Regions from separate parts of the Virgibacillus sp. GM2-2 genome, predicted to be linked through region 1. Evidence: riboswitches for the same ligand, from Rfam matches in the RefSeq annotation. Region 1 holds a riboswitch; each other region holds the start of a gene.
What was found. A riboswitch is a leader RNA that binds a small molecule or an ion and turns the genes downstream of it on or off. The one in region 1 is predicted to bind cyclic di-GMP.
Positions count from the first base shown of each region.

Region 1 (10,277 bases):
CTGCATTTAGAGGGATTATGCGTAGTCAAGCAGCATTATACGATCTACAGCATGATAGTGCTGTAAACGAATCGATGACTTATCAATCGCCAAAAACGTGGAATCGTGTAGGAATATCATTTTTACAACCAAAGACCCGTGCTGACTTAGTAAGAAGAAGGAAAATGGTTCAGAACTGGGCAAGGTCAAATAATGGATTAATGGGTAGAAGCCCTGACTATATGAATACAGTATTAATGGCGTTTGCAGCATCCGTGGATTTTTTAAAAGGGAAAGAAAACTGTTTTCCCGACAACATTACACGCTACTATGAACATGTACGTGAAAATGATTTATGTTTAACCCATACATTTATTGATCCTCAGGTGAATCGAGCGCAATTTTATTTGGAAGATGCGGACGAGGAGCCAATTGCTGCAAAAGTGATAGAAAAAAATGATGATGGAATTGTTATAAAGGGGGCGCGGCTACTTGCTACTCAGGGTGGAATTACGGATGAGATATTAGTATTCTCAGCCGGTGGAATTCAGGATAAAGCAAATGGCTTCGCATTCTCCATTCCTAGCAATAGCCCTGGATTACGATTTATTTGTAGGGAATCTTTTGTCGGGGGAGAATCTAGGTTTAATTATCCATTAAGCTCTCGCTTTGAAGAAATGGATACAATTGTTGTATTTGATGACGTATTAGTGCCGTGGGATAGAGTTTTTTATTATGATAATATACTCGTTTCCAATAGCTTTATGTCGTCAAGTTCATTTTTGCCATTCACATTACACCAAGCAGTATCTAGACAGATTGTAAAAACTGAATTTATCCTCGGGATTGCCCAATCGATTATAGACACGATCAATATTAGTGAGTATCAACATGTACAGGAAAAAGTATCGGAAATTATTGTTGGATTAGAAACACTTAAAGGATTAGTTCTGAAGGCTGAAGCAGAAGCAGAAATTGACGAATGGGGATATATGCGACCTGATCGAACGACATTACAGATTGCTATAAATATATTCCCGCGGATATACCCTCGTTTTGTAGAGATTGTGCAGTTATTAGGTGCGAGCGGTTTAATGTCGATTCCGACAGAAAATGCTTTTGCCTCAACTATTCGTTCAGATTTGAATCAGTATTTGCAAGCAAAATCAGCTGATGCGAAGGACCGAGTACAGCTATTTCGATTAGCCTGGGATCTAACTATGAGCGCCTTTGGTACACGCGAAACATTGTATGAACGGTACTTCTTTGGTGATCCTATTAAACTATCGAGCCAATTGTATTTTTCCTATGATAAAGAACCATTTGTGAAGCGGGTAAAAGAGTTTTTAAATGACAAAAAATAAATTCAGTGTCAATTATCGAGTGAATCTTTTATTTCCCGGGAAATAACGACAAAAAAATACCAGATACCTTGTTATTTTTCTAACTCGGTACCTGGTATTTTTTATTTAAATCGGGTTGTTTTATCCCAGCCAATTGTTTGACGTTGCTTTTTGGCCTTTTAGATAGTAGATAAGGCTTCTGACAAATAGGTACGAAAATAGCTGAGCATAAGTGAAATACATGATGAAGCTAACAAATACATTTTTCGGTGTAAACGTTTGTTCTGCAGCCTGGGCACTCATTAGTTGAGTTGTGTATACGATATAAGCTACATACCAAATAAACATTAACGGAATTGTATAGGTTATATAGAGAATATCGAGTACACCTAGCACAAACCAAATGTAGGAAAGCACTAGAAAAATCCAGAATATAACGTAAACCATTAATTGATGAACAGAGTGAACCATCATTTTACCCCCGAAGTAACCAGGAGTGGTTAGTGTGCGTTCGACAATATATAAGTTTCCTTGAAGCCAACGGGTTCGTTTTATATAAACTTGCATTGTTTCCGGTTCCTGTTCCCAAGTTATTGAATCCGGAACGATTGGTAGATAAAAGCCTTTTTGGGTAATTCGTAAAGTAAGTTCCGCATCTTCTGCAATCGCATATGGATCATATCTACCTAATTCCTCAATAACACTGCGGTTCACCAGCATATTTGTGCCAGTAAGTGAACCGGTTTTAAACAGTTGCCATCGACCAGATTGCATTAGTAGTTGAAAAACTTGAAATTCAACTGAAATCATACGGGTCAAAAGGTTTTTACCTTCATTGATGGTTCTTACATACCCAACTGCTCCAGCTGCGTTCTCAAACGAATGTGCTGTTTCTATTAATTTAGTAAGTGCGTGTTTCTCGGGTTGGTTATCCGCGTCGTATACACAAAAATATTCACCGGTTGAAATGCTAAGTCCATAGTTTAACACTCGAGATTTCCCTTTGGGTTCACCTTTTGGAACTTTAATGTGATGGATGTAGTTAAACGTTTCGTCATACTCTTCTGCAATATCTGCTGTTTTATCAGTAGAATTATCATTTAGAACATAAATGTTAAGTTCACCTGGGTAATCTAGTTTCACCATTGCATCGAGAGTGTTTTTTATGACGAGTTCTTCGTTGTGTGCTGGAATCAAAATATCTACACTCGGGTATTGGTTAAGCTTCGGTTGAGTGATTTTTTTTGAGCGATAATAAAGACCAGCTATCGTTAATAAACTGTAATAGAATAGTAGAATTATAAACAGTAATGTTGTGAACAGTAGAATTCCTCTTATGTTGAATAAGTCAAAAATAATACCAATAGCAGCTAATAACCCTAATGAGATTACTAGGATTAATATTATTTTCTTCATGATCTATCACCTGTCGTTTCACTTAATTCAGGTTGATAGCCAATCGTTTCTTTTTCATAAGTTAGCTTTGAAAGAGCTTCATGAGTAAACTTTTTTTCTAAGTTTAACCGCAATCGATTCTCTACTTTTTCCAACCCACTCCTTTCAATGTCCTGCAACAATATGGTTATGGTTACGTCATCCAGTTTTCCAACGATATCATAATAGGCACGAATAGTTTGGACTGTGCAATCAGCAATTTTGATAAAACTTATTTTACGCACGTTTTTTGGAAGGTTTTGTAGTCCGATTTTTACTATGTATCCACCTTCTTTTTTTCTTTTCATTGCAGTACTAATAATATTTTTTTGTTTTTCAAACTCACGATTTGTAAGAATTGTAGTGTCAATTATGTGTTCCTCTAACTCCTCAACGCGCTTCGATAAAACTTCATTTTTCCTTGCCGTAGTATAGGACCACTTTGATATCACATAGATTGACCAGATATTCAGGATAATTAAGCTATGTATGCCAATCCATTTAAGTTGGGAGGGTGTTGTCCAATTATCAATAAAAGCTAGTATTAAAGCCGAAAGGGCTGTGACTAGTGTAACTAATATAAATACAAGAAAGCAGACTCTATCCTTAATAGTGAAAAATACAACGACCGGAACTAAAAATAATAGAAAAAACGGATTAGGAATCATCTCATTGGTCAAATGATAAAGAGCCATAAATGAAAGGATCCACATGAACACAGGTATGGCAATTTTTTGACGTAACGTCATTACGAATCCCCCTTTTAAAAGTAAAACTATCACATAAACTATACCCGATAATATGTGGATATAAAAGTATATTATTGCTGGAAATAAAGGCATATTCTTGACAAATAAATAATTTTGCTTATACTAGTTGTATAACATATAAACAAAAGTTAATAAAATAAACAAATGTTTAAGTTAGGTGGTGAAGTATGAAACGAGATCTTAATGAAAACGAAGAGTTGATTTTGCGATTGATTAAAGAAAATGCATTTATTTCGCAGAATGAGCTTTCTGAAAAAGTTGGATTGTCCCGTTCTTCTGTTGCGAACCTAATTTCTGGATTGGTTAAGAAGAATTACATCTATGGGAAGGCATACGTTTTAAATGAAACGAGACCGATTATTTGTATTGGCGGAGCCAATGTCGATCGTAAATTGTATGCGAAAGAAGAAATTGTCTCGGAAACATCAAATCCTGTCAGGTCTTCCCAATCTGTTGGTGGCGTTGCGAGGAATATCGCTGAAAATCTTGGTCGTATGGGTGAAGAAGTGATTTTACTTTCTGTTAGTGGAAACGATTCTGATTGGAAACAAATTGAGGGCCTGTCGTCTCCATTTATGAACCTAGATTATGTGGCGCAGATTGAAAATGCTTCTACTGGTTCGTATACCGCTGTGTTAAACGCTGACGGCAATTTAGCGCTTGCTCTTGCTGACATGGATATATACGATTCTATTACACCCGAACTTTTAACAAAGAATAGCGCACTGCTACAACGGGCGAGGTGCTTGATTGTGGATTTGAACTGTCCAAGTGAAACAGTTGAATTTCTTTGTTCCTTTGCTTCAAAGCACCAAATCCCAATTGCTATTATTCCGGTTTCATCACCTAAAATGAAACGATTACCGAATAATTTGCGTGGTGTTACTTGGCTCATTTCCAATATAGATGAAACAGAAACATATATGGATTGTCGATTGGAGAATCCTTCTGATTGGGAAACAGCTGTTGGTAAGTGGGTAGACTTAGGTGTAGAAAATGTCATTATTACAAAAGGCGCTGAAGGTGTGATGGCTGGCGGAAACGATCAGCCAGTTCAGCACTTTTCTGCAATACCCACTCCAGATATTGTCGATGTTACCGGTGCTGGAGATTCATTTTGCGCAGGTGTGTTATATGCCTGGTTGAAGAAACGCTCATTTGAAACAGTAATTCAGTCTGGAATAATTAATGCACATCAGACGCTTCTGTCGACTTATACGGTAAGACAAAATTTATCAAAACATCAATTTGAACTCGATTTGGAGGAGTTAATATGAAAAAGTATGTAGTATTATCAGAAGAAGTAAAACAAGCTAAAGACGCTGGGAAGCCAATAGTGGCATTAGAATCAACTATTATTTCTCACGGAATGCCATATCCACAAAACGTTGAGATGGCGAGAAAAGTGGAACAAATTGTACGTGATAATGGTGCGGTCCCAGCGACTATTGCGCTAATGGACGGTAAAATTAAAGTTGGTTTAACGGAAGACGAATTAGAGATGTTTGGAAAAAGTGATGATGTGGCAAAGGTATCACGTCGCGATTTACCATACATTATAGCGACTAAAAAACTTGGGGCGACAACGGTTGCTGCTACCATGATTTGTGCAGAGCTTGCGGAAATCGAACTATTTGTTACAGGTGGAATAGGTGGAGTACACCGTGGCGCGGAAACGACAATGGATATCTCAGCTGATCTTGAAGAGCTTGCACAAACAAACGTTGCAGTTGTTTGTGCAGGGGCAAAATCAATTCTTGATCTTGGTCTAACAATGGAATACCTTGAAACAAAAGGTGTACCAGTAATTGGTTATGATACAGAATATTTGCCTGCTTTTTACACACGAAAAAGTGAATTCAGCGTGAATTTTTCAACAGACTCTGTAGATGAAATTGCGGAAACGTTAAAAGCAAAATGGGATTTAGGATTAGATGGTGGGGTAGTAATCGCAAATCCAATTCCGGAAGAGGATGCAATGGATGAGGCGTACATTAATGGAATAATCAAGGATGCGATTGAAGAAGCGAAGGAAAAAAATATTACTGGTAAGGATAGCACGCCTTTCCTTCTAGGGAAAATAAAAGAGTTAACAGAAGGCAAAAGCTTAGATGCTAACCTTGCGCTCGTTTACCACAACGCAAAAGTTGGTGCACAAATTGCTGCGAGTTTAACTTCAAAAAAATAATTAGAAAACTTGGCTTATCGCCAAATGGCGAAAACCTTAGTTGCCCTTATACTGAAATCCATAAGAACGTATACTTTCCTAGTCAGTGAAACAAAAACCAGGTATCGATATAGTTGAAGCGATACCTGGTTTTTTTATAAGATAAGAATATATAAAACCTGTCCAGCTCCATCGCCTAGACACTCGAGACATAAGCAGTCCACTTCCGTGTGGTAAAAAACAACACACTGCAGCGTTCTGCTTATGCTTGTCGTGTCTTTCAAGGCGCTTGTGCTTTTCTTATTCCAAAAGTCTGAAAAATTTGTTGAACTTTGTTGCTTGTTCGTATATACTTTACATAATTAAATAGATTAGTAAATTGATAAGGGCAAACCTGATGAAAATTAGGGACGCAAAGCTATAGGGGCTAAGGTGAAAACTAAGCTTGCCAGCTACCGGTTACTGGACGTAGCACACATCCATGTAAACGGGTGTGTTTTTTTATAACAAATTATGGCAGCCCTTGTTATAACAAGCTTCGGCATACCTATTAAGGACGAGGTAAATGCCGGGTTTTCTACTATGGTGAGAAGAGGTGGGTACGATGAAGAGTCGATTGTTTTACATATGTGTGTTAGCAGTAACGTTATTATTTTTAAGCGCTTGTGGTGACGTTGAGGCCGTTAAGAAAAAAGAAGCGAACGCGTCCGAATCACCAAAACAATTGGAAAAACAAGCATCAATTTATGAGAATGATCAATTCCCTGTAGTTGTTCAACAAACACCAGGTTGGCAGTTAACTAAAGAGCAGGTGGAAAAGGATAAGTTGATTGTTTCGTTTAAGAACGAAACAGTAAATGCAATAATTACTACTATTCCTACGTATAAAAGCTTTAACGAATTGAAGGACGAGTTCCTTCTCGGTGCTGGTGAAGTTGAAATTATTGAAAATAAGGAAAAACAACTTTCCTATAAATCAACGTTAGAAAATAGTATTCGCACTGATATTTTTTTAGATAAGCATCAGAATTTTACCTACATCTATACTTTTATGACACCGCATCAAGGATATGAAAATACGAAACAGGCTATTCATGATTTTTTAACTAATATCAAAACTAAATGAAAAAGGGAGTGGGCATGATGTTGAAACGTATTACTGGTATTACACTTGGAATAGGATTAGTTGTGGGTGGACAAGTTTATGCTGAAGACGGGAGTACTGTTGTAAGTCCTGATTCAGAGCTGTATGAAACCATTCGTTTAATGGAAGAAACGGAATATAAACTTACGGATGACATTAGCGATAAAGTTTTATTACAGGATGAATTTGCTGAAAATCGCTTAGAAGAAATTGAGCAAGCAATGCAAAATGGTGATCAAGAAACTGCTGAAAGGTTAGTAGAAGATTTTGAAGAGCTTGTAGAAGAACTGGAAAAAAACTTGATAGAAGCTGAAGAGGCTGGTGACGACCTTTCTGAAGTGGAAGACGAGGTAAGTGATGTGAAAACTAGTATTCTAAAGCTAACTGCATTACTGGAGCGTGCTGATTTTCCGGAAGAAGCAAGAAAAGGTATTTTACGAGCTTTAGAGAATCAACAAAAATCATTAGAAAATAAAGATGACGACAATGACGAGGCAGAAGAAAACGATTCGGATGATGAAACTGCTGAGATAGATGATGACCAAGTGAGTGAAGACGAAGAAGATGCTAATGAAGAGGCAGAGGAAAGAAATGAAGAAGCTAAGGAATTAAGAGAAGAAGCAAAAGAAGAGGCAAAAGAATTAAAAGAAGAAGCGAAAGAGCGTGAAAAGGAAGCTCGAGAAGAAGCGAAAGAACGTGAAGAGGAAGCACGAGAAAAGCAAAAAGAGCGTGAAGAAGAAGCTCGAGAAGAAGCTGAAGAAAGAAGAGAAGAAGCAAAGGAAAAGGCCGAAGAACAGAGAGAGCAAGCTAAAGAACGAGAAGAAAGAGAAAAAGATCAAGAAGATGAAGACGATGAACAAGAAGAGGATGAAAACGAAGACAACGATGATCAAGGTGAGAACGAAGATGGAGAAGACGATTAACATAGCTTGCTAGTTCAACAATTAAGGTGGTTGGTCTCTGATTAACGAGATCAACCACCTTTTATTCTGTCTTAACTGCTCGTAAAAGTACGATTCTGTTCAACTACCATTCAGTAGGGGAGAAAAAGAAACAAAACCCCATTAAATGAAGTCTCACTTTATTGGATCAATTATTTCTTTCAATTGACGTATTCGCTAGCTGTATGATGGTCATGTCGTCCATCGGTGGATTGTGAAGTCCTGCTCGCACATCACGATAATAGCGTTGAAGCGGATTTTGATTAGATAAGCTGCGTGCGCCTGCAATTCGCATAGCTAAATCAACAATTTCTACTGCATGATTAACAACGGATAATTTTACTGCTCCAAGTTCTGGCTTCATCGATTGTCTTTCTTCCGCGCTACTTTCATCCCACTTTTTTGCAACGGAATAGAGAAAGTGTCGACTTTCCATAACAAGTAACTCCATTTCCCCGATTTTCTGTTTAACATTTGGTAGATCAGAAATAGTGCCTTCAATGCTGTTCGGTGAATAATTGGTGGCAAAATTTACAGCATATTCCTGAGCAGCTTGTGCTATTCCTAAATAACATGCTGGAATATGCAGAAGCCAACCGGCAGCAGGTTTATTGCCAGGTGTTATATATTGAACAAGATCGCTCAAGTCAACCTGAACGTCCTTTAGCACAAGATCATGGCTTCCTGTGCCACGCATTGCGATTGAATCCCACGTTTCATCAATTGTTACGCCATTTCTTTCGCGTTTGATTAAAAAATTTCCTACCTGATCAGTGCCTTCAATGGATGCACTGACAACGAAGTAGCTTAAAACTGGTGCCAGTGTCGTAAATGTTTTTCTACCGTTTATTATCCAGCCAGAGGAGGTTTTTTTCGCAACAGTTTCTGGGCGTCCACCTCTAGTCGGGCTACCAGTAGCTGGTTCTGTAGCCGCATTATTTAGAAGTGCTCCTGTTTGTAAAACATCCTTCGCAAATGCTTGATATTTTTCCTTATCCCAAATCTTGTTTTCGCCTAAAAATTTTGTAATTCCCATATGCCAGCCAATGGCTAATGCCGTAGATCCGTCAGCTTTTGCAATTGTTTCCTGGTGGCGTAGCATTTCATACAGGGAAATTTCGAGTCCGCCATATTCTTTTGGAATAGTTAAAGCGGGATATCCAATCTCTTTTAACTCTTTAAAATTATCAAAAGGAAAAGAACTTTCCTCGTCATGTTTTTGGGCTCTATCTTTAAAGGGTGCTACTTTTTCTTCAAGTGCGGTAATTCTTTCATCTATTGTATTTAGATCAGATAGTTTCATTCGTGAACCTCCTAGAATTATTCCTACAAAATTAGTCGGATTTTATAGTATATTATTTCATTTTGATTGTGCCTGTGTAAAGTATATTGCTGGTATATTATTTTCGCGATAGTATTTCAAAATTCCCGAAATGAACCCGATATATACAGTATAGATAGTAGAACGTAAATCGGGGGTTATGATATGGATAAAGCATCATTTATTGGTGTAATTTTAGCTATTATTGCAATTGGTGTAGGAATGGTACTTAAGGGAGTTAGCCCTATTGCGCTTTTAAATCCTGCGGCGATTTTAATTATTTTTGTCGGAACTGCAGCATCGGTTTGTATTGCATTTCCAATGAGTACACTAAAAAAGGTTCCAACACTTTTTAGAATCATCATTAAGGAAGAAAAGAGTAAAGATATCAAAGAGGTTATTCAGATGTTTACGGAATGGTCTGAGATTAGCCGTAGAGAAGGTGTTCTATCGCTGGAAAGTAAGCTTGAGGAAACAAATGATACATTTTTATATTCTGGAATGCAAATGGTAGTGGACGGACAGCAGCCGGATTTTATTCGTGATGTCATGCTTGAAAAAATAGATGCTATGGAAGAAAGGCATCAAAAAGGTGCACAAATTTTCTCCCAAGCTGGTACATACGCTCCAACACTCGGGGTGCTAGGGGCAGTAATCGGATTAATTGCCGCTCTTGGTAACATGGAAGATACAGAAGCGCTTGGGCATGCTATATCTGCAGCGTTCGTTGCTACGCTAATGGGGATTTTTTCTGGATATGTGTTATGGCATCCGTTTGCGAACAAGTTAAAGGAAAAGTCTAAGAACGAAGCGCAAGTAAAGTATGTGATGGTTGAAGGTATTTTATCGATTGCGAATGGGGAATCGCCACAAATTATTAAAGACAAACTAGGATCCTATTTATCTCCTAAGGAACTATCAAAGATAAATCAGGAGGTAGAAGATGCGCAAAAAGAAACAGCATAAAGAGAATCACATTGATGAAACATGGCTTATCCCATACGCAGATTTATTAACCCTGTTACTTGCATTATTTATTGTCTTGTTTGCGATGAGTAGTATCGATGCAGAGAAATTTGAAGAGCTTGCAAAGGTTTTTCAGGGTGAATTCACAGGTGGTAATGGTGTTCTTGAACATAACGAAAGCCCTGTCATGAAACCGAATGAAGTACCGGTGG
Region 1 is NZ_JBUZWC010000001.1:59,827-70,103, reverse strand. Features, by position in the region: gene hpaB (4-hydroxyphenylacetate 3-monooxygenase, oxygenase component) at 1-1,343, shown strand, start outside; partial or broken gene ACY9Z2_RS00295 (glycosyltransferase family 2 protein) at 1,445-2,741, opposite strand; gene ACY9Z2_RS00290 (hypothetical protein) at 2,735-3,505, opposite strand; gene ACY9Z2_RS00285 (PfkB family carbohydrate kinase) at 3,694-4,803, shown strand; gene ACY9Z2_RS00280 (pseudouridine-5'-phosphate glycosidase) at 4,800-5,714, shown strand; cyclic di-GMP riboswitch class I at 6,071-6,153, shown strand; gene ACY9Z2_RS00275 (hypothetical protein) at 6,298-6,819, shown strand; gene ACY9Z2_RS00270 (DUF5667 domain-containing protein) at 6,837-7,760, shown strand; gene ACY9Z2_RS00265 (acyl-CoA dehydrogenase family protein) at 7,927-9,081, opposite strand; gene motA (flagellar motor stator protein MotA) at 9,265-10,065, shown strand; gene motB (flagellar motor protein MotB) at 10,043-10,277, shown strand, end outside.

Region 2 (10,277 bases), on a different contig from region 1:
CATCTATTAACACAATTTTTGTAAGGTCTTTCTTTACCATCATATTTGTTCCTCCTACAATGAATTCTGTGACTAGCTTCAGCTACTACTATTAAGCAGTTGCCTTCACTTTTCTATTTCTTATCTATCTTTCCCTATTACATAGATGATTTCATTTTTCTTTTTATATCGGTATATCACCAGTATACATAAAGTTTTGTTTCCATGGACTAGGAATTATTTCCTAACTTTCCTAAGTCTGATAATTCTGATTAAAATAATTTGGTGAAAACCTATCTTTCTTTATGTGAAACGCTAATAAAAATAGCGGTACCTTCATTAATGATCGAGTTAATCTTAAATGTTCCGTCAAGCATGTCAACTCTCTCTCGCATACCAATTAACCCAAATGAATTATCCGTTTTTATGTTAGGATCAAAGCCTCGGCCATTATCCTTGATTATCATTACTAAATTATTTCGTTTCATTTCCAATTTAACAACTATATGTGTTGCATCTGCATGCTTGATTGAATTTTGGACAGCTTCTTGTACTAATCTAAAAAACGCTACTTCATACTTTTGATTAAACCGTTGTTCTTTTCCAATAGAAACAAATTCAATTTTAATCCCCGTATATTCTGCAACGTTAGCAATATATTTTTTTAAGGTAGGCGCTAAACCTAAATCGTCTAGAGCCATTGGACGTAGGTCGTAAATAATTCTACGTACCTCGTATAAAGACGACCGAACCATCTTACGCATGGTACTAATTTCTTTTCTTACATGATCGATATCACCTTCGCGAAACGTCCGATCAACTATCTCTGAACGAAGTAAAATATTTGCAAGCATCTGGGCTGGTCCATCGTGAATTTCCCTTGAAATCTTTCTTCGTTCTTCCTCTTGAGCTTCAATTATTTTTAAACCAAACTCATGTTTTTCTTTTGCATTTTCAATCAATTCGTTTACTTGCCTAAAGTCATCGTTTAAATAGGTTAGGATTACCGTAATTTTCCCAGCCAATCCCTCCGCACGTTCAATTGTTTGATCTAATACGAGTAAGCGTCGTTCCAAATCGTCTCGCTTTGCTCGTAACGCTTTTTCTTGCTGTTGTAACATTGCGAGGTCTGTCTGCATGGCATGGGTATTTTCATAGACTTGGCGTATTTCCTGCTCGGAATAGTTTTCAAAGTATTTACTAACCTCTGACAGCTTTTTTCTGGAAAAACGAACCTTTTGTTCAAGCTGTTCCCCGTTATTGATATGCTCAATGACTTGATTCTTCGTTTCTAGTAATTCTTGCGTTAGTAATTCATATTCTTTACGAGATTCTTCACTGATATTAAAAATCTCGTCCTTGCTGTTTTCAACAACTTCAATCATCTCATCAATAATTCCATCCAAAGCTTTTTCAGATTGTTTTATTACCATTTTTTTCACCAACCTATGTGTATATACATTCGAGATTCATTACTTTTTTAATAGGGTCTTTTATCACACTTAATGGTATATTATTCTTTTTTCTAGTAAAAAGGTATAGGTTTTAACTTCCAATTCTTTATTTCCGTCTATACCCGCTTTATAATAATGTTAACCAAGGAGGTTAAATTACGTTATGCTTTCTAATTATTATACCATTAAACAAGAAGGAACAAGTCAAATTGTCATTCAAAAGTCCCGATTTATTGGATATGTGAAACGGGTGGAAACGGAAGAGAAAGCTCAAGCATTTATTGAGGAAATAAAAAGTAAACATAATGACGCAAATCATAATTGTTCTGCGTATATGATTGGCGAACATGACCAAATACAAAAAGCAAATGATGACGGCGAACCAAATGGTACAGCCGGAGTCCCCATTCTAGAGGTAATAAAAAAACAACAACTAAAAGATACGGTTATAGTGGTTACTCGTTATTTTGGAGGAATAAAACTAGGCGCGGGTGGATTAATTCGTGCTTATGGTGGAACTGCTTCTGAAGTAATTAAGGAAACTGGTGTTGTGGAGAGGCAGTTAATGCAAGGTTTTTTAATCACAGTCGATTATGGTCTAATTGGAAAATTAGAAAACGCATTTCGTACCTCTGACCACGTTTTAGCCAAAATCGATTACCTTGACCAAGTAATTTTTCATATGTATGTAAAAACAGAAAGAGTAGAAGAATTCAAGACTTGGGTCATTGATTTAACAAGCGATCAGGCGAAATTAGAGGAAAATGACTATAAATACGTTGAGATAGATGTACACTAAAAACCAGTAGAAGAGGTAATGACTCTCTTTATAAAATTTGTTCCTGAGTAATGAAGGTAAGGTTACGAGTCGACAAATTGAAATGAACGGACGTCAGGTACCTTATTCGAGCAAAATTGAGCCAATTGCGCCTGTAAGCGGACACAGGATGCGGTATTTAGTAAAATAAGCCCGATTTATCCAGTTTTTAGCTAAATAACGAATCCTGAGTCCTCTTAACTCCAAAAATAGGGGTGAAAAGTAAAAATAAAGGCGTCTGTGTCCGCTACTGAGTAGTCTCTAGCCTAACTATGACAGATGAAATACATCGCATTTATACCTTTATTTTCGTTAATGCCATTTCATCAGCAACAACGGTTACGTGGGGATGCCTCTGTAGTATAGATGCAGGAAAACTTTCCTGTATTTCTTCGTTGATGAAAGAATGCATTGCATCCGCTTTTCTTTCTCCTGATACAAGAACAATAATTTCCTTGCTTTTCATAATTGTATCAATGCCCATCGTGATTGCTTCTTGTGGTACTTCATCGATACTGGAAAAAAATCTAGCATTTGCCCTACGTGTTGATTCAGCTAGTTTTACGATATGCGTTCTACTGCTAAAGGATGTGCCTGGCTCATTAAATCCAATATGTCCATTTGTACCAAGCCCTAAAATTTGTACATCAATATGACCATTTTCACGGATAAGCGTTTCATAATCGGTACACTCTTTTTTTATATTACTTGTATTCCCATTCGGAACATGTACATTTTTACTTTCAATATCAATATGTTGAAAAAAATGCTCGTGCATATAAAAATGATAGCTATTTGGATCTGTTTTTGGTAATCCGATATATTCGTCGAGATTAAATGTTGTTGTTTGTTTAAATGATAGATTTCCAAGATTATATGCATGGATCAATTTTTTATATAGTCCTTCAGGGGTCGAGCCAGTTGCTAAGCCTAGTACAGGATTTTTCAACTGATTCATTTTTGTTATTAGGATATTACAAGCCATTTCACTCATTTTCACGTAATCGTTGACCCTGATTATTTTCACTAGGCTGAAACCTCCTTGTACGCAATAGTTCCACGGCAAATGGTATAAGAAATGTTTAATGAATCGTCTATTAATAACAGATCGGCGTCCTTTCCAACTGCAATACTTCCTTTTCTATCGAAAATTCCAATCTGTTTTGCTGGATTAATAGAAGCCATCGTAATCACATCCGTTAGCGTTACTCCTGTCAGTTGAAGCATGTTTTTGACACCATCGACCATTTTTAAGATGCTTCCAGCTAATGTTCCATTGTTTAATAATGCCCGGTCCTCTGACACAGTAACTTCTTGCCCACCTAGCTCGTAGTTACCAGCTTGTAAGCACTTTGCACGCATTGCATCCGTTATAAGAATCAATCGTTCACTGCCTACATTATCATAAATAAGTTGAAGCATCTCCATTGAAACATGGATTCCATCTGCAATTAATTCAGCACGTAATTCCTTTAATTGGAATACCGACCCTACAACCCCAATGTCACGATGATGGATTCCGGACATGGCATTGCATAAATGTGTAACTTGATCTACACCATACTCAATTGCCTGTTTCATCGTAGCAAAATTGCAATCGGTGTGACCGGCTGAAACATTTACTTCTGCCTGTTTTGCTGCTTTTATAAAAGCACCATCTAAATCGTGCTCAGGCGCCATTGTAATGGTCTTAATTTTATTGTTTGATAACTTTTGCCATTCCTGAAAAAGATTACAATTTGGTCGTAAAATATGGTGAACTGGTTGTGCACCTGCTTTACTTTCTTCGATAAACGGTCCTTCTAAATGGATTCCTACCACTTCAGCAAAACCCGGTTTATTTGTATAGTTAGAGACATTCTCAAGTACAGCCTCAATTGATTCTTTTGGTTGGGTAATCGTTGTGGCTAAAAAGCTAGTCGTCCCCTCTTTAGGTAAAACTTCAGCAATCGTATCGAGAGCAACCTCTGTCGCATCCATCACATCAGCACCGTTAGCTCCGTGAATATGTCCATCGATAAAGCCTGGAAGCAAGTTTTTTCCCTTTCCATCAATGACTACTGCATTTTGTGGGAAAACTTCTGGAGTTTCATCCTTTTGATAGATTGCACGGATTTTTGAATTTTTCACTACCAAACAACCTTGTTCAATTATCGTTGTTTCCATGTATAGGGTCGCATTATGAATGATTAATAGTTCAGCTTTATTCATCACCAGTCAATCCTTTCTATTCTGTTACGTTAGCACACAAACATATAGTTGTCTATACATTAAGGTATGTGTATACAACCCTAAGCATGTTTGTTAAAATCAATATAATTTACAGGTTCGGAAGGAGATACACATGATTAACAAAAATTCGCCTTTACCAATCTATTATCAACTTGAAGAGAAAATACGATTACTTATTCAAACAGAAGAATTAAAGCCGGGTGAGTTGTTACCATCAGAACGGGAGTATGCAGAACGGTATAATATTAGTCGTATGACGGTTAGACAAGCTATTACCAACCTTGCTTCTGAAGGATTGCTTTATCGTCAAAAAGGGCGTGGCACATTTGTTTCTGAAAAAAAGTTCGAACAGGATTTGCAAGGGTTAACAGGCTTTAGCGAGGATATGCGAGAAAGAGGATTAACACCGTCCAATCAATTAATTAGTTTTCAACTACTAGAAGCAAGTGAACGAATTGCTAATATCTTACAATTGAAAATTGGTGAAAAAGTTTACGAGATTAAACGTATCAGATATGCCAACGAATCCCCTGTCGCAGTGGAAACCATATATACACCGCAACAAATCGTTGGGGGATTGACAGCAAAAAATATTGAAGAATCGTTCTATGATTATATCGAATCAAAACTAAATCTCTCAATTGGTTATGGTGATCAACTAATCGAGTCAGCATTAGCAAATGCATTTGAAATAGAACACCTTCATGTAAATGAAGGCGATCCTATTTTGTTAATGCAACGTACAAGTTATCTTGATGATGAAAATGGCACTCCGCTAGAATATGTAAAATCTGCTTACCGAGCAGATAAATATAAATTCAAGCTGCAGATGCGTAGATGATGCAAGGCTTATCCACCGATATGTGTCGGTGGATAATTATGAAATTGGACGATATCTTGTCCAACCTTTATTCTTATGTCGATACGTAACCCATCCGAAGATAAGAAGCCATGCAAGGAATGCACCAAACATATCAAGTCCAACATCACCAATGTAAGGAGTCCGATTTTGCGTAAAACCTTGATGGATTTCATCTGATATCGCATAAAAACTTGTTAAGATATACGAAGCGCCTAGACTTGCTTTAAATGAAATTCGTAGCGTTTTTTTACAGGCAACATAAAATAAGCACATGAGAATAAAATAGACCGTGACATGCGCACCTTTTCTCACAAAAAACTCTACGAATCCCTCAATGCCTAAAGCCGCGACACTTACTTCGGATTGATGATAGGTAAATACAATGTTGTCAACAAAAGGAGTCAGAAACGAAAAATTAAGATATTCCGATAAAAATGGTTTGATATCCTGTTCTTGATATGGTGTCGCAGAAGAATAAAAAATGACACCCATCCATGCAATTGGAAGTAACCAGTATGTATACTTTTTCATGAAAAATTCCCTCACCTTACTAATTTTGTGCATGAAAAAACCGTATGCCAATTCAGCTCTACGGTCAAGACAAAAATTCAGTTATTCTTGTTTTTTTCTCCATTTATTGAATTCAAGATATTCTTTAAACTGTTCCTTTGATACCCCTGATTCCATTGCTTCTTGCACAATTTTTAACCACTCGTCATCCAATTGTTCATCTATATTAGTAGTTTGATCATCACGTAGTATATCGTTAACAGTGACACCTAATACAGCACCGACTTTTTCAATAAACTGGATCGATGGGTTCGACTGGAGATTCCGTTCTATTGAGCTTAGATATGACTTAGCCACTCCAGCTTTTTCCGCAAGTTCAGATATAGACATATTTTTATCTTGGCGCAGTTGTTTTATTTTTTCACCGATCAAGAGACACACACCTACCTTTAGTGAAAGTATATCACAAAAAAGTGTGTGGTTCTATATAAAGCACAACTTTAATGATTAATAGTTTCATCTTTTTTTGACTCGCTTAAAAACGACCTAACCTCCTCTGTTGTTATTCCAATCTTTTTTGCCTCCTGTAACAACTTAACCCATTCGCTATCAAGACCTGTCTGCTTCACTATTTTTATCATTGTTAGCCCCCATTTAGTGTTCCAGGTAACCCAGCCGCCGTAGCATTAACGCCGTAGACCTGTGATTTTGCGCCCTTACTTTTCAATAAGTTTGCCCTTTTCTGAGGAAACAATTTTTACTACTACTATTGTACTATATGCTTCCCAATTATAGGGTGTCTTGTTTTGTCATATTGCTACTAGTTTTGTAAAGAATAATTAGAATTTATGAAAAATATGTCCTTTGAGCGCTATTCCAACCGTTTCCTTCGATAACTCAATAGCGTGATACCACTTATTGTAATTAGCACAATTCCAATTAATAGATACGTAAACATTGAACTTGCTGTATCCGGCAAAGTGTTACCAAACCCTCCACTTGCAGCAGTTGCAGCGCCTGTTGTGTAAAGACGTAATTGAAATTCAGCCTTCAATGCCTGATATTCATTACCTAAACTTTCAGGAATATCTACTCTAAAATCTAGTTCATCCACTTCGCTTGCTTCGATTGTCCGCATTTCCAGTTCTGTGAATTCACGTAGTTTTCCTTCGTATAACACCTGATCGTCTAATTCAACTTTCAACAACAGTTGATTATAAAATTTTTCAGAACCGCTTAAGAACGCACTGCTCATACCATATTCAGCACTTGTTTCTCCATTATTAGTGACCGAATATGTCTTCGTTACCCAGTCTCCAGGTTTCAAGTTTTCCACATTAAAAAGTATATCGTTTGGCATTCCGTCGATAGCTACCTCTCCACTTGTAGCAGATACCGATGCAATTGGTATAAAAAATATCGTCGTAACCAAAATGAAAGAGAATATAAGTGTATACCAACGACGTTTATGATTCATCTGTATCACCCTCATTTACTTCAGAGTCAGGGACTTCCTCTTTAACTGCTTTTGTTTCTATCTTTTTCTGCTCTTCTTTTGGTTTCGATTCGTTTGGTTGTTTTGTTTCTGGTGGTACTTGTTCAGTCTCTTTTGGTTCCTGATTTGTTTCTGAAGTTTCTTCTGTTTGTTCAGGTTGTGGCTCTTCTTCTAAAGGTGGTTCAGTTAAAGTTTCCTGTTCTTCTTTGGTTCCTTCATTATTTTTTGAGGAATTCTCTTTGCTCTTTTTCTCGTTCTCATTTCCAGATTTTTCGGTACTATTATCTTTCACAGTTTCAGAGGTATTCTCCTGATTCGTACAATCTCCCTTCTTCACTACTTCAATTGTTTCACTCCAAGGATTTACGTCTTTATTTTCATTATTACCATTATCTGGCCCTGGATGCCCTGGACGTTGATATGCTTTAAATTTATAATTCCCAAGCTTTGATGTTTCATAAGAAAGTATGGTAGAATCCCCACTATCTAGAGCCTCAATAACTCCCTGACCTTCAGGAAGATCTAATTTTATTCCTCCCTTTTCCTCCTTAGGATTTCCATCCTCGGAATACCAAACTTCATACGTACTAGGACCTTCCATATCCCTATCACCAACATTTTTTAACTCAACTTTGATTTCTTGAGTTGGTCCACATGTTTCAACCTGTCTGTCTTTACTTTCTGCAAATTCCAAAGAACTCTTATCCCATGTATCTTCTGGTGGTTGTTCATCATCCCATTCACCAACAGTAATTTTTCCTTGAACCATCACAACATCATTAAAATAAGCCCGTGTATCTGACGTAAAAAAGACTGCTGAAAGAATGATCATATACCAAATGAACGCTACTTTTACAGCATTAATAATCAAATAGTACTTTGATCGAAATTTTCTAACCCGCTTACTGCGCACAAAAGTTCACCTCTTTACAAATCAAATTTTCCTTGCAATGTATTCATATATTGTAAATAAGAACATACTTAATATTGAAGGTAAGCATATGTTCGTTTTAAGGTTCAGTGTGTTTGTTATTAAGAACGTTAATTTGATTATAATTCAATATGCCAAGTTCCAAAACCTTTGTATTTACTTAAATAAACGTTATAACGAACAATTTACTTCTGTTTTTACGCATTTACTTCATTTTACTTAGCTTTTTATATTTTTTATAACGAACAATGCGATGTATAATAAGTGCATCACATTTCGAGGTGAGATAATGAAAAAAGTAGCAATTACTCTTCTATTGATTGGCATAGTTTTCTTAAGTATCGGTTCCTACCAATGGTTTCATACAGAATCTGCACAAAAGGATAGTCTTGCTGAAGCCCATGCTTTGTTAGCAAACAACAAGCAACTACCAACTGCGGAAGAAACGGTGGACGATCAAGATAAAAAGAAACCAATACAAAAAAAGGTCTTTACTCCTCAAACTGGTGATACTGTCGGAATCCTTTACATAGAAAGACTGGATGCGGAGTTACCAATTGTAGAAGGAACGGATGAAGATGAACTTGCAAAGGGTGTCGGCCATTATAAAGGTACAGCATATCCGCTTGAAAATGATCAAATTGTACTATCGGGACATCGAGATACAGTTTTTCGCAATATGGGAGAATTGCAACTCGGAGATACTTTAACTATTCGATTACCATATGGCGAATTTTCTTATGCCATAACAGAAACGGAAATTGTTGATGCGGATGATCGAACGGTCATTGCTTCTACTGCACCAAAAGAAGTTTTAACCCTTACAACCTGTTATCCATTTTCATTTATCGGAGATGCACCGGAACGGTATATAATAACTGCTCTTCCGATTGAAACTGTCGAATAAAGTGCAAAATTATGGACGAGATATTTATTGACATTTTTCGTAAAACAAATACAAATTCTAGTATAATATTACTAAAATTGATAGACGTAACCAATTCAATTCGTTATAATTTAACCATGTATTGACTATTTTGCAATGATTAGAAAACTTGGCGCTAAGCTCTAATGGCGAAAGCCTTATTTGCATTTATACTGATACCTAAAAGATTCAATCTTTTCCAATCAGTGTAATGAAAGTGTCCACGTTTAGTACTACTAGATTACGCCGTTTATTAACTAAAAAGTCAAGCTTATTAAAGGATTATTAGAGGAGAATTATATTGGTTACTAGAACTGAAAAACGTCAAACAAAGAAAAAACGAAAATGGCCATATTGGGTTGGTGGAATCGTTTTATTACTGATTTTAGCTGGAGGAACGTATTTTTACTATTTATATGACAAAGTGGAAGACACGGTGGCGACCATGCATGATCCACTTTCACGCGATAAAGATCCAGAGCGACAAAAAGAACTTGAATCGATTGTTCAAAACGAAAAATCTATTAACATATTATTGCTTGGAGTCGACCAACGGGAAAATGATGTAGGTCGATCTGATACGATGATACTAATGTCACTAAATCCGGTTACAAATAAAATGATTATGCTAAGTATTCCTCGTGACACGTATGTAAATATTCCAACGGTTGGTATGGATAAAATTAATCATGCATATGCTTTTGGTGGGGTTGATTTATCCGTTAAAACAGTGGAGAACACGTTTGATATTCCTATTCATTTTTATATAAAAGTAAACATGGAAGGATTTAAGCAAGGAATTGATGCAATCGGGGGCGTAACAGTCACAAATGACGATCCCTTTTCACAAGGTGGAGAACACTTTCCAACGGGATCCATTCATTTAAATGGCGAAGAAGCGCTTAAATATATCCGGATGCGAAAGGGAGACCCACGTGGTGACTTTGGTCGAACTGAACGTCAACGTGCTGTCATAAAAGCAGCCATGGATAAAGCAGCAAGTTTCTCTAGTATTACGAAATTTGGCGATATCTTAAATGTTCTTGGAGACAACGTAACAACCAACTTGAAT
Region 2 is NZ_JBUZWC010000004.1:223,232-233,508, forward strand. Features, by position in the region: gene ACY9Z2_RS07550 (response regulator) at 1-40, opposite strand, end outside; gene ACY9Z2_RS07555 (sensor histidine kinase) at 273-1,412, opposite strand; gene ACY9Z2_RS07560 (YigZ family protein) at 1,597-2,232, shown strand; gene nagB (glucosamine-6-phosphate deaminase) at 2,546-3,277, opposite strand; gene nagA (N-acetylglucosamine-6-phosphate deacetylase) at 3,277-4,461, opposite strand; gene ACY9Z2_RS07575 (GntR family transcriptional regulator) at 4,595-5,323, shown strand; gene ACY9Z2_RS07580 (VanZ family protein) at 5,360-5,875, opposite strand; gene ACY9Z2_RS07585 (helix-turn-helix domain-containing protein) at 5,957-6,286, opposite strand; gene ACY9Z2_RS07590 (anti-repressor SinI family protein) at 6,355-6,495, opposite strand; cyclic di-GMP riboswitch class I at 6,517-6,601, opposite strand; gene ACY9Z2_RS07595 (LPxTATN C-terminal sorting signal domain) at 6,726-7,331, opposite strand; gene tapA (amyloid fiber anchoring/assembly protein TapA) at 7,321-8,262, opposite strand; gene ACY9Z2_RS07605 (class D sortase, LPxTATN-specific) at 8,570-9,187, shown strand; gene ACY9Z2_RS07610 (LCP family glycopolymer transferase) at 9,507-10,277, shown strand, end outside.
Region 2: linked by a shared signal. The riboswitch ahead of ACY9Z2_RS07590 (anti-repressor SinI family protein) and the one ahead of ACY9Z2_RS00275 (hypothetical protein) in region 1 are both predicted to bind cyclic di-GMP.

Region 3 (10,277 bases), on a different contig from region 1:
ATTAGCGATTCGGTTAGTTCCGAGAACAGTTCCATCAATTGAGGAATTATATTTACCACAGGTTGTAAAACAGTTAGTTGAACATCCACAAGGTTTGATTCTAGTAACCGGCCCAACTGGAAGTGGAAAAAGCACAACCCTTGCTGCAATGATTGATTATATGAATCGAACCATGCGAAAACACATTATTACACTGGAAGATCCAATTGAATACATGCATAATCATGACAAATGTGTCATTGACCAAAGGGAGTTAGGATTTGATACCAATAGTTTTGCGAATGGACTGCGCTCAAGCTTACGTCAAGATCCAGATGTCATTTTAGTCGGGGAAATGCGTGATTTAGAAACAATCTCGACAGCAATTACAGCTGCAGAAACTGGCCACTTAGTGCTCGGAACACTTCATACGACGGATGCTGTTTCAACTATTGAACGAATTATTGATGTCTTTCCATCAAACCAACAAGCTCAGATTCAGATACAGTTATCGTCTATCTTAAGAGCAGTTATTTCGCAGCGGTTGTTGATTACGAAGGATCAGACAGACCGCGTTGTAGCGACAGAAGTGTTAGTAAACAATTCTGCAGTAAAAAACTTGATTCGAAATGAGAAGTTACATCAGGTTCAGAATGTATTGCAAACGTCAAAAGAATATGGAATGCATACACTTGAAATGGATCTTAGGCGGTTATTACAAGAAGACCGAGTTTCGTATGATACAATTGCTCCTTTTATACAAGAAAGGAATTTGTAAAAGATGAACTTTCAATATTCTGGTAAAAGAATATCAGGGCAGAAAATTAGCGGTAAAGTGGAGGCAGACACAAGAGAAGAAGCGATTAAATCGCTTGAACGCGAAGGGTATATTATTTTTGATATTTCTGAAACAAAACCATGGAATAAAGACATTATATTAAATAAAAAAGTAAAAAATAAGGATTTTGTAGTATTTTTACGACAATATTCAACGCTAATCCGTGCAGGGATTTCTATTTCAGATGCTACAAAAACGATGGTAAAACAAACCGATAATTATGCCTTACGTCAAGCGTTATCCGATATAGACAAGCAGTTAGAGAATGGTCAATCCCTTTCAGTGGCAGCTGAGCGACACCCAAAAGTCTTTCCTTCTCTATTAGTGAATATGATTCATGCAGGTGAGGTTAGTGGTAAGCTAGACGAAATTTTAAACGAAATGGCAGATTACTATGAAAAAGAATATCGGAATAAACAAAAGGTAGTTTCTGCATTGCTTTACCCAAGTGTAGTTGGAATCATTACTATATTCTTAAGTGCATTTTTACTCATTTTTATCGTTCCAAGGTTTGTTAGTATGTTCCAGTCTTTTGGGGAAGATATTCCACCTTACACACAATTTATCATTACATTAAGTCAACTAGTTGGAACTTATTGGTGGATCCTTTTTCTCCTTATTGCCATGGGAGCCTTATTGTATAAATATTTTATGCAGTTTGACAGTTTCATCTATCGGATGGATGTAATTAAAATGAGGTTTCCGTTTGTAGGTGTATTAGTCCATAAAGGTGTATTGGTTCGAATGTTGCAGACACTTAGCACCTTATTTAATAGCTCTGTCCCAATTATTCGATCTGTCGAAATAACCGAACGAGTAGTAGCAAATCGCGTTATACAGTCCGCGTTAGCGAAATCAAGGCAGTCATTAGAAGTTGGTGAATCATTAACGAATCCAATGAAGAATCACTGGGCTTTTCCAGCATTGGTCGTACAGATGATTCAAATCGGTGAAAAGACAGGGACATTAGACCATATGTTAATGAAAGCCGCTGAGTTCTACGAGGAAGAAGTAGAACAACTGTCTAATAGAATTAAAGTTTTAATAGAGCCATTAATGATAATTGTATTAACAGTAATGGTCGGAAGTATTATCATGGCAGTAGTCATACCAATGTTTTCACTTTTTGAAAATTTTCAGTAAAACTGGTAGATATTTGTCAGATTGTAAACTATAATAGACTATAAGACGAAAGTAGGAGACAATGATAGATTATCGATAGAATGGGCACTGAGATAATCTGGAGTCAGTAGTGCAACCGACCAACTGGGTCTATGGAATAATCGATCTATAAAAAGGTGGGGTCAACATGGTCGAACGATTAAAGAAAATGTTAAAGAGAGAGAAAGGTTTTACATTAGTTGAACTTTTAGCGGTTATTGCGATTTTGGCAATTGTTGTGGCAATTGCGGTTCCGACGATAGGTGGAATTATCGATGATGCAGAGACAAAAGCTGATACTGCTAGTCAAGAGCTAATTGAAAATGCCGCTAGATTAGCAAATGTAGCAGCTGGTGATAAAGGTAAAGATGAATATTCTATTAAAGACCTTGTAGATGATGGATATTTAGAAAATGTACCAGAAGGTTTTTCAGAAAGTGACACTGTAGCCAAAGTAGGAAATGAATGGGTATTCGGTGGTACGGATACTTCTAACCCAGAAGAACCTGAAGAGGAAGAAGAATAAATTTCAATTATATTTTCAACGCCTTGCATCATTTGTTGCAAGGCGTTTTCTTCCATTATACATAGTTAAGGGGAAACACAATGGAAATTGCACTATCAATCATATTTTTTATCCTTGGATTAATCTTTGGATCTTTTTTTAATGTAGTTGGGTTACGGTTACCATTAAAACAACCTTTTGCCAATGAACGTTCATGCTGTCCAAGGTGTAAGAATTCGCTTGCATGGTACGAACTGATTCCTGTATTGTCATATGTCTTACAGGGAGGAAAATGTCGGCATTGTAAATCACCAATTTCCATTATTTATCCTATCGGTGAGTTGGCTACTGGTTTATTATTTACTCTATCCTATCTTAGAATTGGAACTGAGCTCGAATTAGTCACCGCATTCATGCTCATTTCCATGCTAATGATTATCTTTGTAGCCGATATAAAATATATGTTAATACCGAACAAGATACTTCTTTTCTTTTTACCGATATTTATCGTTTTGCGCATAGTACAACCGCTTGATCCATGGTTTACTTCGCTAACAGGAGCAGTTGCAGGACTTGGAATTACTGCATTAATCATCATCATAAGTAAAGGTGGTATGGGCGCAGGAGACATGAAGTTGTTCGGTGTTCTAGGGATCGTGTTAGGTTTAAAAGGAATTTTATTGGTATTTTTCCTTTCAACAATCATCGGGGCTATCGTAGGTACTGTGTTGCTATTATGTATGGTGGTCGATCGGAAACAGCCAATACCTTTTGGACCATACATTGTGGTTGCGAGCATCATTTCCTACTTTTATGGCCCTGCTATTATTGATTGGTATACAAAATTTTTACTGTAAGTAGGTGTAGAGCAGATGGCAATCGGAGTAAATGGTAGAGTAAACATTGTAATCACTAATCGTGTTTTGCGTTACTCGTACCATAAAAACGCATCATTAGATGGTCTTGTTGAACAAGGCGAAGTAGAATTACCACTAGGTACAGTAAAAGACGGAAAAATTATGAATAGAGCAGCTTTACTTGAAATCATTAATCAACTTGTACATAAACAAAAATGGAAGCGAAAAAAACTTTTTTTTTGTGTTCCAGATGATACAGTTGTCATTCGTGAGTTGAATGTGCCTGTAGCACTTTCAGGAGAAGAGGTAAAAGGGTATATAAAAACGCAAATAGGAAATAGCTTTCACCTTCCGTTTGGTAATCCAGCAATCGATATAGAAATACTAGACACCAATAAAGAAGAACAAACCGTTTTATTATTTGCTTATCCAAAAGAGAAACTTAACGAATTTGTTTCCGTTTTTCATGATGCGGGGTTAAAGGTTGAGGCGGCTGATCTTACGTCGTTATCCATTTACCGTTATTATTATCTTCATGAAAAAAATAAAAATGATGATGTGTTACTGATTCATTGGAATGTTGATTCGTTGATTTTGACAGCTTTTAATAAACATAAAGCCATATTTACACGATATAGAAGTTTGGAAACTACCAAAGAAAAGATTGATGAACAGCTTGCTATCGAGCTAATTAACGAGCAAATCATTGAGATTAATCGAATAATCGATTTTTACCAGTTCAACATAACGAATGGAGCTTCAAGTATCACTAAGTTATTGATATCTGGTGATTTTCCTTTTTTAGATCTGGTCAAAAATGAAATGGAATCTCGTGTATCGATCCCTGTTGTTTTAATTGATGAGTTAAATGAAAACCAAGAAACGGATATCCGATTTATTGATGTACTTGGCCTTGCTCTAAAACAAGAGGCGTAAAGGGGAATAGTAATGAATACAGAAATCAATCTGCTAGAGAAACAACCGAATAAATACGCCCCCTTTATAAAGCTTGGGACAGCTTTTTTCATCTTACTGTTAATTGTTGTAGGCATCATTTTGTTTCAACAACATCATTACGATACTAAGATTGAACAACAATCATCCAAGTTGGAACAATTGGAAAATACACTTAAGGAAAATCAGGAAAAGCTAGTTGATGAGCAGCTGAAGAAACAATTGATTTCGGACGTTAACATAATTAAATCAATGACTGTCCCTAATGTAAAACTCTATCGTAATATACAGGAGTTACTCCCTAATGTAGAACAGTTTGTCTCGTATGAGGTAACGGAAACGAATGATATCGTTATGGAAGCGCAATTCAAGACGTTAACGGATGTTGCTGCATATGTAAAAGCGTTGTTTCAACAATCTTATATTCAGGGAGCAGAATTAACCTCTATTTCATTGAATGAATCAACGTACCAGGCCATCATAACTATCACTGTTAATCAGGAAATTTTGATGAAGGAGCTTGGGAACAATGAATAAACCATTAACTAAAACAAAGTTATACGGCATACTTGGGCTAATTGTAACGAGTGCTCTTATTTACTTTATTTCCTATACGATACTGATCAAACCGATGCAAGCGGAGCTAGCTTCAATGAAGGATAACGTTGCACTGTTTCAGGATCAGGTAGAAAAAATCAACAACCAATCGAGTAATGATCAGGAGACAAAAAGTAATTCTGTAACCGAACAAATTCCATTAAGCGAAGAGCCGGCATCTATTTTATTACTTATCGAAAAAATCGCAAATACGTCTGGAGTGACAGTTAATCTACTCGAGACCGTTGAGGGTGAGTCGAGTGAACGGAGTAAAGAGATACCAAAGGGAATTAATGGTCAAACCTATACGTTAGAAGCAACCGCCCCTAGCTTGGCGATGGCAAACAAATTTTTGACAGCGTTTAATCAAACGAACCGATTACTTAATGTAGAAGGTTTAACCGTAAACGAAGCAGAAAATGGTGTTACATTACTGGTTACATTTACAGCTTTTCACGCAAATAATAATTAAATCCTCCCATAAGTGGGAGGATTTAATTATTTCTCACCATCTGCTTCTGGCTTTATGGTTTTAAAGGCTAAAAAAGCAGCGATAAGTGCTAATATGGAAAGCAGACTTACTAACCAGGTTAAATTCTGTTTCATTAATATGGCAATTACTGGTGGTCCAGCTGCAACACCGACAAATCGTGCGGAGCTATAGACCGCTGTAATCGTTCCTCTAACACTCTTCTTTATACTTTCCGTTATTAAAGCGTCCATACAAGGAAGAACTGCGCCGATTCCAACACCACAAATAAGAAAAACAACGATTAAGTAAATAAACTGCTCTGAAAATCGGACTGCAACTACAGCACATCCAGCCACAACAATTCCAATAAAAGTAATCCATTTCATCATAATTAAATTGTCTTTTATTTTCTTACCGGTAATGTACGATGCTAAGCAAAGTGCGGCTAGGGGAATAGCAAGAAATAATCCCTTTTTTATACCTTTAAAATCGTATACCTCTTCTAAAATGCTAGAGAGGTAAAATAAAATGCCAAATAAAATAAACATTAATATAGCGCCAATAACAAAAATAGATAGTAGCCATCGTTTATGTTTATGGAACACCTCTTTTGTATTTTTCATAAATTCTTTAAATTTTGGTCCCTTTTTATCATCCTTTGGTTTTTTGACCAAAAATAGGATAAGTAAAATAGAAATAATGCAAAATATCGGTATAGAGAAGAATGGTAAGAACCAAATCATTCCCGCTAGTACCGCACCTAGTATTGGACTTAATACTTTTCCAAAAGTATTAGACGTTTCTATAATACCAAGCGTAGAGCTAACATCTTTATCCTTTTGAAAAATATCACCTACTAACGGTAAAACGATTGGTGCTGTTCCGGAGGCGCCGATACCTTGAAGAATTCTTCCAACAATAATCATTAAAAATGGTTCATCTAATTTCCAGGACGCAAACCCTGCTAACAAAGCTCCTATCCCCGCAATGGCTAAAGAAGGAATGATCACGACTTTCCTTCCGAATCGATCAGAGAGAAATCCAGCTATTGGTATAAGAAATATAGCTACGATTGAATAAACACTAATAATGTAACTGGATTGTAGCTTTGAAATACCTAATTCCGTCTCCATAATAGGTAAAACGGGAATTAGCATCGAGTTTCCTAAGGTCATAATTAATGGAATTGATGCCATCGAAACAATTGCCCATCTTTTATCGTGGACTTCATTGCTCTGTTGTTCGTTACCTTTCATTGTGCAAGCTTCCTCTCTAAACATAGACTATTCCTTACTATTCACTCTTTTTTTGTTCTTTATCCTAGTTGGAAAAAACTACTTTTTACCAAGTTCTGAATTGAGTCGTTGAATCATATGGTAAACCATAGGACAAGGAGGGAGTTTTATGCGACATTACGCAGTATTACGTTTATTATTAGCTTGCTTTTTTTTATATTTTGCATGGCCAGTTATTCCTACAGCAACAACACAGATGGAGGCATTGTTCTGGGGAATGTGGTTAATTTTCTTACTATTAGTTGTTGCAGCGAATAGTGCAACACTTTTTCGAATTACAGAACCTCCATCTATGGAACAGGAAAGAACTAGAGTACGTCAAAGGCTTTAACATTGAGGTTTGGCCAATTCAACTGTATAATTAACACTATGAAATTGACTAGTACAGTTGAAAGTTGGTGAGGACCAATGGCAACGAAACATGAACAAATTATTCAGCATATAGGTTCTTTGGGAATCGGAAAAAAAATATCTGTTCGTCAAGTAGCGAAAGACTTAAACGTTAGTGAAGGGACTGCTTATAGAGCAATAAAAGAAGCGGAGAATCAAGGCTTAGTTAGTACAATTGAGCGTGTTGGAACTATCCGAATTGAGCGAAAAAAGAAAGAAAACTTCGAACGTTTAACTTTTGCCGAGGTAATCAATATTGTTGATGGTCAAGTACTTGGTGGTCATACTGGATTACACAAAACGTTAAGTAAGTTTGTAATAGGTGCTATGCAATTGGATGCAATGATGCGTTACACAGAACGCGATTCGCTTTTAATTGTTGGTAACCGCGTAAAGGCCCATGAACTAGCTTTGCAAGAGGGGGCAGCGGTTCTTATTACGGGTGGCTTTGATACGGACGAACACATTAAAAAGCTTGCTGATGATAAGGAAATTCCAATTATGTCCACCAGCTATGATACCTTTACCGTGGCAGCGATGATTAACCGTGCGATATATGATCAACTGATCAAAAAGGAAATTGTCTTTGTTGACGATATTTTCACTCCAGCTGATCAGGCTTATGTATTGAAAATTAAAGATCCACTTGAGCGCTGGTATACATTAAATGAACAGTCTACCCACTCAAGGTTTCCTGTTGTTGATGATAAAAAACGTGTAGTTGGAATGGTTACTTCTAAAGATGTTATTGGTAAGGATGGACAGGCACTAGTTGAAAAAGTTATGACAAAACGTCCGCATGTTGTACAGACAAAGACATCTTTAGCGTATGTAGCCCATATGATGGTTTGGGAAGGTATTGAAGTAATGCCTGTTGTTGACCAGTCAAATAAGTTACAAGGTGTCGTTTCAAGGCAAGATGTGTTAAAGGCTTTACAACAAATCCAACGTCAACCTCAGGTCGGTGAAACAATTGATGATATTATTTCACGCAATTTAGAAGCATTAGACGAAGATCAGACGATTTTTCAAACAGATATTACGCCGCAAATGACGAATCAACTTGGGACTTTATCAAACGGGGTATTTACTTCACTTATTTCGGAAGCTAGTAGTCGTTTGCTATTACAAGTAAAAAAAGGGGATTTAGTCGTTGAAAATATTACTGTCTATTTTATGAAACCAGTTCAAATTGACAGTAAAATACTCATAAAACCAAAACTGCTTGAGGTAGGTAGAGTCTATGCAAAAATAGATGTGGAAGTATTTAACGATAATAAGATGGTTGGAAAAGGTCTACTAATGGCACAATTAATTGATCGATAAGAACAAGAGGTTGGGACAAAAGTATTTCTTATCATTAAAATCCGAACGATGGAGATCAGTGTAAAAACGCTTCGGAAATATACTTCGCTTTCCGCGGGAGAGTGTCGAGCCTCCTCGGACTGCGTCCTCCGGGGTCTCGTCAATCTCTTACTTCCCGCAGGAGTCTACGTATATTTCCGAAGCTAATTATGATTATCGTTCGTTATTTTTTAATGATAGAATAAGTTATGCCCCGGCCTCATTCCCTATTTATTCGTCTATATTCATTACGGTAATGTTTTGTCTCTTTGAAACCACGGGAAAGTTGCATCCAACCGAGAATAAGAAATACAATACCTATAAATAATGAAATTTGTGTTTGATAAAATATGTATTGGTTTATCGCGAACGCGAAAATAAAAGCACCGAGACATATTTTTGATTTTGCGTTAAAATATGCTTGTGATAGTCTATCACGAGTCCGTAAAATAGCAACTTTATAATAAAGCCAAAATACCAATGACAGCATAATAATAACTGGTAAAATAAACATGTAATCTACTCCATAACATAATTTAGTTTAGAAAAATCCTTTATTTATTGTAGCTTGTTTTTGCTAATTTTACTAGAACAAATGATTATGATGTTTTGAGAGAATGGATGTGATTGTATGAATTTTGATCAAATATTGGATGCGATTGAGAAATACGAAACGATAATAATCCACCGTCATGTACGACCTGATCCAGATGCACTTGGATCCCAGGGCGGATTAATGCATTTGATAAAAGAAACATTTCCGACAAAAAAAGTGTATGTCGTAGGTTCTGAGGATCCATCACTTACATTTCTTATACAGATGGATACAATTGAAGATAGTACATATACCGATTCGCTTGTGATCGTCTGTGATACAGCAAATGCTGCTAGAATCGATGATGAACGCTATGATAAAGGTGATATGCTAATAAAGCTAGATCATCACCCGAATGTTGATGAATACGGCGATATCATGGCAGTTGATACTACAGCAAGTTCAACAAGTGAAATTATTTACGATTTATACTTACATGCGAAAAGTCGGGGTTACAATATGAATAATGAGGCTGCACGCCTTATTTATGGTGGTATTGTTGGAGATACAGGGAGATTTCTATTTCCGAGTACTACTACAAAAACCTTTCAATATGCAGCTGAACTCGTATCTTATGATTTTGATCGAACTGCGTTATACGACGGTATTTATGACACGAAAGAATCAATTGCACGACTCCGTGGGTATATCTTACAAAACTATACGCTAGCTGATTCAGGTATGAGTACAATTAAATTAACCCAATCTACCTTAAAAGAATTTGATGTAAGCGTAATGGAGACAGGTCAATTAGTAGGTGTACTAGGTGATGTTGAAGGTATTAAGGCTTGGGCATTTTTTATTGAAGAAGAAGATTTAATCCGAGTGCGACTGCGATCAAAAGGTCCTGTAATTAATACAATCGCCGCGAAATACAACGGCGGTGGGCATCCAATGGCTGCAGGTGCATCGGTAGATTCATGGAAAGAAGTAGAACAGGTCATCCATGATTTAAATCAAGCTTGTCAAACCTACAAGAAATAATTGAAGGTTTTCTAAAAAATGTTGTTTAAAACAACAACAGGTAACTGTGAACTAGAAATGGTTCATGTAGGTCAAGGACACTTGTTGTATCGGACTGAGGATGCCTTATTTACCTTTTTCACCTCTATTTTGAGGATTAACGGACACACGATGCCTTATTCAGCAAAAAAACATGATTTTCACCTGTTTTTACCCAAATAAGGAATCCTGAGTCCGATAACAACCGCATTTACCCTTATTTTTCACAAATAAGGGATCGTGTGTCCGTTAGCTGTCATCCCGCATGCAATTATTCCAGTGCGCTCG
Region 3 is NZ_JBUZWC010000008.1:71,237-81,513, forward strand. Features, by position in the region: gene ACY9Z2_RS11290 (type IV pilus twitching motility protein PilT) at 1-757, shown strand, start outside; gene ACY9Z2_RS11295 (type II secretion system F family protein) at 761-1,960, shown strand; cyclic di-GMP riboswitch class II at 2,006-2,089, shown strand; gene ACY9Z2_RS11300 (competence type IV pilus major pilin ComGC) at 2,127-2,504, shown strand; gene ACY9Z2_RS11305 (prepilin peptidase) at 2,585-3,340, shown strand; gene pilM (type IV pilus biogenesis protein PilM) at 3,356-4,276, shown strand; gene ACY9Z2_RS11315 (hypothetical protein) at 4,289-4,831, shown strand; gene ACY9Z2_RS11320 (hypothetical protein) at 4,824-5,363, shown strand; gene ACY9Z2_RS11325 (MFS transporter) at 5,390-6,619, opposite strand; gene ACY9Z2_RS11330 (hypothetical protein) at 6,768-6,989, shown strand; gene ACY9Z2_RS11335 (DRTGG domain-containing protein) at 7,067-8,374, shown strand; gene ACY9Z2_RS11340 (YtpI family protein) at 8,613-8,906, opposite strand; gene ACY9Z2_RS11345 (DHH family phosphoesterase) at 9,024-9,971, shown strand.
Region 3: linked by a shared signal. The riboswitch ahead of ACY9Z2_RS11300 (competence type IV pilus major pilin ComGC) and the one ahead of ACY9Z2_RS00275 (hypothetical protein) in region 1 are both predicted to bind cyclic di-GMP.